2 regions of the Paenibacillus sp. FSL K6-1330 genome follow, and region 1 is predicted to be linked to the other one. Evidence: riboswitches for the same ligand, from Rfam matches in the RefSeq annotation. Region 1 holds a riboswitch; the other holds the start of a gene.
What was found. A riboswitch is a leader RNA that binds a small molecule or an ion and turns the genes downstream of it on or off. The one in region 1 is predicted to bind FMN.

Region 1 (6,084 bases):
CCTCTCTGAGCCGTAATGCAGCAGGTGATCTACATATTTTCCTAAAATGTCGCATTCGATATTAATCGTATCGCCTGCTTTTTTATATGCCAGCACCGTCTCCGCCAGCGTGTGGGGGATGATGGATACCGTAAAGGAGGAATCTGTTGTTTTGACAACGGTCAAGCTGATTCCATCCAGTGTGACGGAGCCCTTCGGAATGATATATTTGAATACATCCCCACTCGCGGGCGCAATCTCGTATACTACGGCATTCTGATCTGCCTGCACATTCCGAATGACGCCGACGCCATCCACATGCCCCTGAACGATATGGCCTCCAAATCGACCTCCGGCCGCCATTGCCCGTTCCAGATTCACCTTTCCGCCTGGCTGCAGTTCCTTAAGGTTCGTATTTCTGTAGGTTTCCGGCATCACATCGACCGTAAATATTCCTTTGTCAATCGTTGTGGCTGTCAAGCAGACGCCATTAACGGATACGCTGTCCCCCAGCTTTAAATCATTCATGATCCGGCTAGCGGAAATGCTCAGCAGCATGGCTTCGCCTTTCCGTCCGATACGCCTCATTTCGCCGATCTCCTCAACCAATCCAGTAAACACAGGCTTCCCTCCTTTCTTTCTCCTTATTTCCAGACCGGAATCCCGGTGACATAAATATTGTCGCCCAGTCTTTCCGTCTCAAGTCCTGTCAGCATAATCGCTTGGTCCATCTGTTCATACCCGCTGAACATGTAATTTCCAGGTGCATCATACCCTCCGATAATCTTAGGGGCGATAAACTGGATGAGCCGATCCACCAGCTTCTGTTCCAGCATCGAGCCATTTAGAGTACCGCCACCTTCCAGCAAAATGGAGGCAATCCCCTTCTGTCCCAGCTTCGCCAGCCCAGCCTTCAGATCCACACGTGGACCTGGCCCGCAGGGGATGACCTGAACGCCCAGCTCTTCCAGCCCGATCCGCTTCGACTCATCGGCCTTCTCCGTCGTCAAGATCCACGTTGGCGCCGATCCGTCTGTCACGACATGGCTGTCGGGCGGGATTCGCAGGCTGGAATCCACGATGATCCTAATCGGATGCAAACCTTTCACACCAAGTCTCGTTGTCAGGCTCGGATTATCCGCGATAACTGTTGACACGCCAACCATGATGCCTTGATGGCGATGACGCAGCGTATGCACAAGCTCTCTTGATTCTTCATTGGATATCCACTTGCTATCGCCGGTTTTCGAAGCGATTTTGCCGTCCAGCGTGCTGGCCGTCTTTAACGTTACGAAGGGCAGACCCGTCGTAATGAACTTAATGAAGGTTTCGTTCAAGCGAAGCGCACGTTCCTTAAGGACACCGGTCTCAACCCGGATTCCCGCTGCGCGCAGCATTTGAATCCCTTTGCCCGCAACCAGAGGATTAGGGTCCTCGCAAGCAACAACCACTCGCTGAACACCCTCGGCAATCAGCCTCTCGCTGCAGGGCGGCGTCGTACCATAGTGACTGCAGGGCTCCAGTGTCACATACACCGTACTGCCCGCAGCTTTGCTGCCAGCCATATTTAGGGCATGAACCTCAGCGTGCGGTGTTCCGCGCTCCAAATGCGTTCCCACCCCTGCAAGCGCACCATCCTTAACAACGACACAGCCGACAACCGGATTTATCCCGGTTTGACCCTGAGCACGTTCAGCTAGGTCCAGCGCAAGTGACATATAGAATTCATCGTTGACGATATCCATGGTAAACATGCCCCTTTCCCAATGTTCACATAAAAAAGCCCTGCCAAAGATTCGGGGAATCCTTAACAGGGTTTGATGGAAGTTAATCATTGACACACTAAATAACCGTCATAAATGCAGGTTTTGCCTATAACAAACGACCCAAATCCGTAACCGGCGACATCCAATCATCGCAAGCACAGGTTTGAATTGCATGTGAAAACCTGCACATAACGCATATCACGTTGTGTGCGTAGACACAAATAACACATGTTGCTTATGTGTCTCTCACTCCTTCTCCCATCCAGACTATACTGTCGGTCCCGGATTTTCACCAGGTCCACCGCATACGGTGTGTAACAACACACGCATATCCGGGTCACGGACTAAGACGCAGCCATCTGCTTTCAAAAGCTCAATCACTGCGTTCATCACCGCCGGTAGGGAATTTCACCCTGCCCCGAAGGATAAAACATATGAAATTGTTTGATCTTATGAAGAATCTTATCACCACCTTTTAATAATTGCAAGAAAAAACAACTAACTATTTTATAGTTCATAACTTTATTTGCCAATATGTGTATTGACTGCAGAAGGAGAATACTTCCCATAGAGAGAACAGTTTAGTAGGATAAACACGGGAACTAGATACAGTTAAAAAGGAGCGAGCTGCGATGAAAACTTCGCTGGACATTATCGTCCGTCCAACGGAAATCGACGTGAACGGACATGTAAACAACGCCAAATACCTGGAATATCTGGAGTGGGGCCGTGAGGAATGGTATGAAGCAGGAGGTCTTCAATATGATATGCTGAAACGGCTTGGCGTCCAGACCGTTACCGTCAATATCAACATCAACTACCGCAAGGAGTGCGGCCAAGGCGAACGGCTGACCATCGTGACCGAACCGCATTCTATGGGTCGTACAAGTTATGTGCTGATTCAGAAGATTTACAACGAACAGGAAGAGCTTTGCGCCGATGCCGCCGTTACCAGTGTGGCGATGGATGTGCATACTCGTAAAAGTCGGCCTGTTCCGGAAGAGCTTCGTGAATTATTTCCTGACCCTGCGTAATCCCTCCCCGGAATAACAATAAAAACAGGCTCACCCTTAAGAGTGAGCCTGTCCTGTACAGAAGCTATTTTTATGCTTCGTATACTTCTACTTTTTCCATTTTGTCACGGCCTTTGAATGCATCCACGTACTCCATGCCCTCAACGACTTTACCGAACACCGTATGTTGTCCGTCCAAATGCGGCTGCGGCTCGTAGCATACATAGAACTGGCTTCCGCCCGTGTTGCGGCCAGCATGCGCCATGGCCAAGCTGCCACGCTCATGCTTGTTAGGGTTGATCTCGCAGTTGATTGTATAGCCAGGACCGCCTGTTCCCGTTCCCTGTGGGCAACCGCCTTGAGCCACGAACCCAGGGATTACGCGGTGGAATACAAGACCGTTATAAAACCCGGAGTTTGCCAATTTCTCAAAATTAGCTACCGTGTTCGGTGCATCATTCTCAAACAGATCCAGCACTACCTCTTTGCCGTTCTCCAATGTGATCTTCGCTTTTTTAGCCATATGTGTTATCTCCTTCCGTTATTAGAACGCTTCAATCGATTTTTTTACAATGCATTCTATAGTTTACTATGAATTGAGCCTCGAAGCAAAATGATCTTGTCCCCGTTTGCACATTCCATATCAAGTCCAAGGCATGCCAAAGAGCCCTGACCGCAGCCGGTGGCATTGGCGGGCCCTCTAGGATATTAGAGCCGTAAAACAAACATCCGTTTAGCTCGTTACGGTTTCTTTCGTTACACTTGCCGGCACTACGTCGTGGCTGATGATGTCCGCAAGCGACTCGCGGCGTACCACCAGCTTGCTCTGTCCGTCCTTCACGAATACAACCGCAGGTTTACGGATCCGGTTGTAGTTGCTAGCCATGGAATAGTTGTATGCGCCTGTGCAGGATACGGCCAGCAAATCGCCTGTTGCCACCTTCGGAAGCTCCAGATCCCAGATGAGCATGTCTCCGCTCTCACAGCACTTGCCGGCAATGGATACCGTTTCTTCCGGCTTCTCATTCGCCCGGTTCGCGAGCAGCGCTTCATATTTCGATTCGTACAGCGCCGGACGCGGGTTGTCCGTCATTCCGCCGTCTACGGCAACGTATTTACGGACCCCGGGAATATCCTTGCTTGTGCCCACTGTGTAGAGGGTGGTGCCTGCGTCACCAACAATACTCCGGCCTGGTTCGACCCATATTTCAGGGAGCGTGTTGTCAATGCCGGCGAAGTGGGTCTTCACCGCATCCGTAATCGCTTTTACGTAGTCGGATACATGAAGCGGAGTGTCCCCGTCCACATATCGGATTCCAAATCCGCCGCCAAGATTTACAACCTCGAACGTAATGCCGAGTCCCGCCTTGACTTTGGCTGCAAATTCTGCAACGCGTGAAACAGCCATCTGAAACCCTTCTACCTCAAAAATCTGGGAGCCGATATGGGAATGAATGCCCATCAAATGAATATTCGCTTGAGCCTCGGCAAGCTTCACCGCTTCATAAGCTGAGCCGTTGCCGATATCGAAGCCAAATTTCGAATCCGTTTGGCCTGTTGAGATATACTCATGCGTATGTGCCTCAACTCCCGGTGTCACACGAAGCAAAATGTTGACCTTCTGGTTCTTCTCGGCAGCAATCGCTTGCAGCATATGCAGTTCAACTACGTTATCGACAACGAAACAGCCGATTTCCGCATCCAGCGCCATCTCAATCTCATCCGGCGTTTTATTATTTCCGTGGAAATGAATCCGTTCCGCCGGAAACCCGGCCTCTAGTGCGGTGTACAGCTCTCCGTCGGAAACAACGTCAAGCGACATCCCTTCCTGATCAGCCAATTGACACATAGCCATCACGCAAAACGCCTTACTGGCATACGCGACTTGGAACTTCAAACCGGACGCCTTGAAGGCCTCAATGTATTCCCGGCAGCGATTACGGACCGACTGCTCGTCTACAATATATAGTGGTGTTCCATATTGAGCTTTTAAATCGGATGTGTCACACCCGCCGATTTCCAAATGCCCCTGATCGTTAATCTTGCTAGTACCGTGTAAAAACATGCTTACAATTCCTCCGATCCATTGATTCAAAATTAGGGTAATCGAATAATTGTTCACAGTATAGCAGACAACGGAAGGTAATCAAAATGGATTTTTCAACACAACATTTGTGTTATTGTTAATGCTCGCCTCTCGGATTCATTTCAGGGCCCATTTTGGTGTTGTCACGCGTTTTGTTGATAGCCGGGCGTCTTCTTGACAGAAGCAGCGGTTTGCGGAACAAAATTTCGCCCATCGCTTTTGCACTAAATGGTATAAACGGCCACAAGTAAGACGAGTTGTAGGAACGGTGGGTCGTCAGGAGCAGAATCAGAAGCGTCGTCCCGATGACAAAGCCCTTGACCGCGAACAGGGCTGTTGCAAGCAGAAGGAGCAGCCTGACCATCCGGTTGGCAAGTCCCAGCTCATAACTCGGGGTCGCGTACATCCCAATGGACGCCACCGCCATATACAGGACGACCTCGTTAACAAACAATCCGGTCTTAACAGCAATATCGCCGATCAAAATCGCAGCGATCAAACCCATCGCCGACGCTAACGGTGTCGGCGTATGCACGGCAGCCAAGCGGAGCAAATCCACGCCGAATTCAACAATCAGAAACTGCAGGATAATCGGAATTTTAGAATTCTCATGCGGACCGATGATATCAAGTCCCGGTGGTTTCAGTTCAGGATGGACAACCAGCAGCATCCACAGCGGGAGCAGGAACATGGATGCAAAAATGCCTATAAAACGTATCCAGCGCAGGTACGTTCCCATAAACGGGGTCTGACGATTCTCCTCGGCATGCTGGCAGAGATCCAGGAATGTGGTTGGCATGATCATTACGCTCGGCGAAGTATCTACCATGATAACAATTCGGCCTTCAAGCAGATGGGAGGATACAACATCCGGCCGTTCCGAATATCTGACCAGCGGAAAAGGGTGCCAGCCTTTGTTCACAATTGCTTCTTCGAGCTGCTTATCACCGAGAGGAAGCCCCTCTAAATCCACTTCCTGGATTTTGCTGCGAATCGCCTCAACTTGGGTACGGTCCGCGATGTCATCAATGAAAACCAGGCATACGTCCGTTCTCGTCCGTCTTCCGACCTTCATGACCTCTATGTGCAGTCCCGGATCGCGAACCCGTCTTCGCACCAGGTTCACGTTGGTAACGAGCGTCTCCGTAAACCCGTCCCTTGCGCCGCGAACAACGCGTTCCACCGCAGGCTCTTCGAGCCCGCGCACAGGATATTTCCGGGTATCCAACAAGATGGCGGA
Region 2 (6,084 bases), 1.0 Mb from region 1:
GGCATTTATGCACTGCTGCAGTACAAGAAAACCTTTGCGGATCTAAACGGACACTGGGCGAAAGAGGAAATCGAATCTATGGCTTCCAAGCTTCTCGTGAACGGAGTTAACGCTAACTCGTACGCACCGGGCAAGGTAATCACGCGAGCAGAGTTTACGGCTATGCTGGTCCGTGCGATGGGACTTAGTCCAGTTATCGAGAGCGGAGCATTCAAGGATGTCCAGGATGCCTCCGCGTATGCTGGCGAGATCGGCGCAGCGTTGCGTTACGGCTTGATCGAAGGCGGCACAGATGGTGTTTTCTCACCAAATGCCGGCATGACCCGGGCAGAAATGGCTGTGATGATTACCCGGGCTATGGAAGCGGTAAGTCCGACAAGCCTGCCGAACCAGGGCGCGAATGCTGGTAATGAATTCAAAGATCAGGCATCCATCCCTGTCTGGGCGGCTGCCCATGTAGCCAGTATTACTGAGCAAGGCATCGTGCAGGGTGATAATCAGGGTAATTTCGGAGCGCTCGATTTGGTTACCCGTGCACAAGCAGCACTTGTTCTGAAGCGGACTTTGGCAGCATTGAAGTTCATGAACTAAGCGAAGCGGGAATACATTAGAAATTATAAGACCGTCCTTAAGGTTGATCAGAAACCTTTCGGGCGGTTTTTTATATCTAAGTCATTTGTGAGCGATTAAAGAGAAGTGTCCAGGCATCCGATAATTGAAGTAAGCGTTAAAATAACAATTGGATAAGGATGTGAGTTCATGCGCGTTGAGTCAGCATATACATACTGGAGTCCTGTGAAATCGAAGAAAGCCGAACCAGCCCAAGAAGGGTTTGAACAGCTGCTCCAGAAGAACAAGAAGGAAGAAGAGGCCAAGGGAAAGATGGTAACCGTTAGAGAAGGCGGCTATTTGCGTCAGTATATGGTTCGGCCGGATGGGAGCAAAATGCTATTAAGCGAGACGAAGCAGTTCGAGAGTGAAACCGCCGCCAGTTCAACAGATCTATCGATGTCGTTGCCTCGAGCAGGCGGAATGAGCCTCAATGCCAAGGAAGCTCTTGATCTGTTATGCCTTCAGGCTGGGGCAGTCGGTACCCGGTCCATCTTCAAGGTATTCGATATAACATAAAAGGGAAATGGCAAAAAATCATACTGGTAACAAATCGATACTTGCTGTATAATTCTCAGTAAGTCTTGGTTGAATGTGAGATTTTTCATTGTATTTAAGCCTAATTTCATTTATTTTGAAAATAGATGTATTTACATGAAAGGATTCATGTTATAATTCAATTCATCAACTAAGCTTATAGGGATTATCGGTTAATTAGTATGGATGCATGACAAAAATAAAACATGAATATGGATCTTCGGGGTAAGGTGAAATTCCTAACCGGCGGTGATGGTTCGTTCCGGCGTGAACGAAACTTTAGCCCGCGACTCGCTGCGTTCTGGCACGAACATGAATGCAGCGACTGACTTGGTGCAATTCCAAGGCCGACGGTAAAGTCCGGATGGGAGAAGATCAAAGATGAGTTTGCCGTAGATGGGAAATTTTCCATTCGACGCAGGCTTATTTGATCAGCCCCCGTATGCGTCGACACATGTCGATGGCGGGGGTTTTCTGCTAGTAAGACCTCCGTATTCAAGACAGGAGAGGGCAAGATGAGTAATATTAATACCGGGGTTAAAATGAAACCCTATGGTTCCGACGCACAGGCAAGTCGACGTTTTAAGGGAGGGTTCTGGCTTGTCGTTTTGGGAGCCGCTCTGTGGGGCGTAGACCCGTTATTCCGGGTCATTCTGCTCAAGAATCTGACTTCGGCTCAGATCGTTTTGCTTGAACACATCATTATATCCTTGATTGCAATCCCTGTATTGTGGAAGAACCGCGAGGAACTAAAAGGCCTTGGCTGGAATCATGTCGGCGCGCTGCTGTTTATATCCTGGGGCGGCTCGGCATTGGCTACCGTATTGTTTACGATGGGGCTGTCGAGCGGCAATCTGAATGCCGTCCTGCTGCTTCAGAAGCTTCAGCCGCTGTTTGCCATCATTTTGGCCAGCTTACTTCTGAAAGAGAAGCTTCCGCGCCATTTCGGGATACTGCTCATTATCGCTTTGGCGGGCACGTATTTACTGACCTTTGGCCTAACCCTTCCGATTGGCCATTGGAACGAGTTTATTCAAGTTGGCAGCCTCTTGTCCTTAGGTGCGGCAGCCCTGTGGGGCGGTTCAACGGTCATGGGGCGCCTGATGGTAGGCAAACTGAAATACGAGACGGTAACCTCGCTGCGTTTCGTGCTGGCACTGCCGCTCCTGACCGTCATTACATGGAGTGAGGGGGCAGCATGGAATATGCCGGCCTGGAATACCGGGGCCTTTGCCTTGGTATCGCTGAACCTGATCGGTCAGGCATTGCTGCCGGGTCTCCTGAGTTTGCTGGTTTATTATAAAGGGTTAACCACGACCAAAGCCTCCGTGGCAACACTTGCGGAATTGAGTTTTCCTATGGTGGGCGTGCTCATCAACTGGATCGTATTCCAGCAGATCGTGACAGGTCCTCAGCTTCTGGGATTCCTGCTGATCTGGATCGTACTGTTTATCATTTCCAGACAGCAATCCGAAGCTTCTCCACAATTACAATAATTTCATAAAAGTTTGCAAAAAAGCCGGTCCGAAATGGATCGGCTTTTTTGTCGTTACAAAGCTGTCCAATGGACCTGTCGCCCTTGCAAAGGGATCATTTTTTCGAAAGATGTGTAGGGTTTTTGGAATTATAGGTGTCTTATATAGTAACACCGGATCTATGGCTTGGTTCAACAAAACAGAAGGTTATAAAAGGGGGAGGGTCCATGGAGGATCGGACATTGCTGGATGGGCTTGCGAGGAAAGATCCGTTATGTTTTGAAACTTTGGTTGACCGCTATTCACGCTACATAGCCGCGGTGGTCGCTAAGGTGGCTGGTGGACGGTTTAATTCCTACGATGTGGAGGAAATCACCGGTGACGTGCTGGTCAAGCTGTGGACAGACGGGTCCACAATCATGCTGCGCGGAGATAGTCTCAAGCCTTATCTGGCCATCACCGCGCGTAATCATACCTTGAATGTTTTACGAAAAAGACAGCGGGTCATTGAATCCGAGTTGGAAGATGATGCCGTTTCTTGCCCCTCAGCGGAGGCATTGGCTATTCTCCGGCAGGAGAAGGAAACGATAAGCGGCATGGTACAGGGGATGGGCGAACCGGATCGCGAAATATTCATCCGCAGGTACTTTTATTTAGAGAAAGTCCGCGATATTGCAAGCCGGCTGAATATGCAGGAGAAAGCCGTCACCGCCCGGATCCGCCGGGCAAGGGACAAACTGCGCATACATTATGAAACCGAGAATCCGTAGGATTTCTATAAAGACCGTGTCTATAGGAGTGAAGCTTCAAATCGATTGCGAAAGGGGATGGATGCAAGTGAAGCGGCGAATTGTAGATATCATGGCCAATATCGACAATCAGGAGCTGGACAACCTCCTCCTTACGGAGGAAGAGGAACGCGAGTTGACGCAGCAGATCAGTATGGAACGGATTAAGAACCGGGCGATGAACCGTATTCAAGAGGAGGAAACGATGGTGTTTAAAAGCAGGAAAGTGAAAAAATATAAAGCCAGTATCGTTATCGCTGCCGCGATGATTATGATACTTAGCACGACCGCTTTTGCGAGCCAATACATGGATAGCTTGAAGCAGTTCTTCGGTCAATCCGCGTCGATTGCGGAAGACGAACTGTCACCTATACAAGGGACGGATACAGCATCCGGGGTAACCATGAATGTTGAAGAAGGGGTTTATGTCGGCAACAGCGGTTATTTGGTGGTCAGTTTCATGAAAGAGGACGGCATGCCATTCCCCGAGGGTGTTTCGATCCCCCTACTTGAACTGAAAACGGAGCAGAGTGTGAATTATATGGTGGGGCAGCAGCTTCTTGATGATAACAAAAAGCTTGTCGGCGTATTTGAGATGGATGCGATTAGTGACCTCGACGGGTTAAAGGCACGGATTACAGCCGATCGAATCACGGCAGCGGACGACACCCATACCGTCGAAGGGCCATGGGATGTTAAATTCACCATTTCTCCCGGCAAGCAAAGAGAGCAGAGCCTGAATCTGGCGATTGATGAGGGTAAGGAAGCACTGTCTCTCCAAACCATTAGTGTTTCATCCATCGGTGTAGCCATCGAAGGCAAGCGTACCGACGGTGAGCTGGATAAACTGCCGGACTATACGCCGGAGGTTAAGGTCATCGCCGCGGACGGATCGGAATTGAAGCTTCACGCCAGCTCGACAAGCACCACAAAGAGCGGATTTCAGTGGCTGTATAATCTGGACAGCAAGAATAACCTCGTATTTCTGGGGGATATGGACATCAAAAGCGTCAGCATTGACGGCAACGTGACGGAGCTGAAATAAATATAAAGTCGGCATGGGGAAACCTCAAGGGGCAGAAGCGAAGGCTTCTGCCCTTTATGCATGATGAATACCTAAGCAGGTATCGAGTTCGAAAACCGTGACGCAGCAGGCCGTAGCCTGAATGCTCACGTTTTTTTTTGCAGCTTGGGATCCGAATTTTACACATGAGAAAAAAATGTATTGAAATTGTAGAAAACGTCCATTAAAATGAAACTGACTACCATACTAGTTATACTAGTATGGTAAAAGTAACTCTCTACATAGGTGGGAGAAGCAGCAGGTTCACTTTGTCAGTCAAACGTTCAAGATACGGGAGTCTATTTTTTGAACATAATTGTAAGCGTTTAACATTGGAGGGGGGATCAATAGAGGTCGGATATTACCCATTATTCTGCCGTAACAGTAGCAGCTTGTTTATAACCGCAATAAATGAAAGCGATTTCATCACGAGTGTTGAATGGAGATGGATCATGAAATACGGCCGTATTCCATGAATGAAGAGGTATGAGAAGAGGCCATACGGAATGGAGTGAATAACGTCGATGGAGCCAAAAGTTGTAAATCATTCTTTGCCAGCAGTGAAAACAGCAAAGAAAACACCCAAACTTAAAACCGTCGCTGCCCTGGTCCGGAAGGATTGGCAGCTGTATTCCCTGTTGATTTTGCCGGTTATGTACCTGCTCATTTTTAAATACGGACCGATGATTGGCAACGTGATCGCTTTCAGGCGATTTATGCCCGGAGGCAGCATCTACGGGGAGAAATGGGTAGGACTCCACTATTTCAACATGTTTGTCCATGACCCTGCGTTCTGGAACGTGTTCAAGAACACCCTGCTTCTTGGTGCGTTGTCCCTGCTCTTTACGTTCCCGGTTCCCATCATCTTTGCACTGCTGCTGAATGAGGTGAAGAGCAAGCGATTCAAGAAATTCGTCCAGACGGCTTCTTATCTCCCGCACTTTTTGTCCATCGTCATCGTTGCCGGGATGATCCTGCAATTGACGTCGGTTAATGGCTCTGTTAACTCGCTTGTTGAGTTCTTTAATGGAGAACGAATCAATTTCATGCAGCGCGCCGAGTGGTTCCGGACGATCTATATCTCTTCGGAAATATGGCAGGGCATGGGCTGGGGCGCGATTCTGTATCTGGCCGCATTAACGACGATTGATGAATCCCTGTACGAGGCGGCGAGGATCGACGGGGCTAACCGCTGGAAGCAAACGCTGTTTGTCACGATTCCGGGTATCCTCCCGACAATTGTGACGCTGCTGATCCTGAATATGGGAGCGTTCCTCGCGGTAGGGTTCGAGAAAATATTGCTGCTGTACAATCCGGTCATCTATGAGACGGCCGACGTCATCTCGACTTACTTGTACCGGGTCGGTCTCGTATCAAACAACTTCAGTTATGCTACAGCCATCGGATTGTTCGAGTCCGTGATCGGACTTATATTGGTCTTCTCCGTGAATGCGATCTCGCGAAGACTGACGGATCGAAGCTTATGGTAAGGAGGGAGCGCCTATATGAAGGAATCAAGATCCTATAAGGCATTCAAAGTGTGCAATGCCATTATTCTGCTGTTCGTTGTCTTCATCACGCTCTACCCCTTCCTGAACGTGGTTGCTCAATC

Region 2: it holds a riboswitch for FMN, as region 1 does, so the genes downstream of both, NYE54_RS07300 (DMT family transporter) here and ribD (bifunctional diaminohydroxyphosphoribosylaminopyrimidine deaminase/5-amino-6-(5-phosphoribosylamino)uracil reductase RibD) in region 1, are expected to answer to the same signal.

The regions. Positions count from the first base shown of each region.
Region 1 is NZ_CP150269.1:2,724,781-2,730,864, reverse strand. It holds gene ribE (riboflavin synthase) at 1-600, opposite strand, end outside; gene ribD (bifunctional diaminohydroxyphosphoribosylaminopyrimidine deaminase/5-amino-6-(5-phosphoribosylamino)uracil reductase RibD) at 624-1,724, opposite strand; FMN riboswitch at 1,992-2,175, opposite strand; gene NYE54_RS12320 (acyl-CoA thioesterase) at 2,378-2,779, shown strand; gene NYE54_RS12315 (peptidylprolyl isomerase) at 2,850-3,281, opposite strand; gene lysA (diaminopimelate decarboxylase) at 3,492-4,823, opposite strand; gene NYE54_RS12305 (spore germination protein) at 4,942-6,084, opposite strand, start outside.
Region 2 is NZ_CP150269.1:1,689,041-1,695,124, forward strand. It holds gene NYE54_RS07290 (choice-of-anchor I family protein) at 1-591, shown strand, start outside; gene NYE54_RS07295 (hypothetical protein) at 760-1,128, shown strand; FMN riboswitch at 1,359-1,526, shown strand; gene NYE54_RS07300 (DMT family transporter) at 1,662-2,642, shown strand; gene NYE54_RS07305 (sigma-70 family RNA polymerase sigma factor) at 2,849-3,391, shown strand; gene NYE54_RS07310 (hypothetical protein) at 3,453-4,454, shown strand; gene NYE54_RS07315 (ABC transporter permease subunit) at 4,997-5,962, shown strand; gene NYE54_RS07320 (carbohydrate ABC transporter permease) at 5,978-6,084, shown strand, end outside.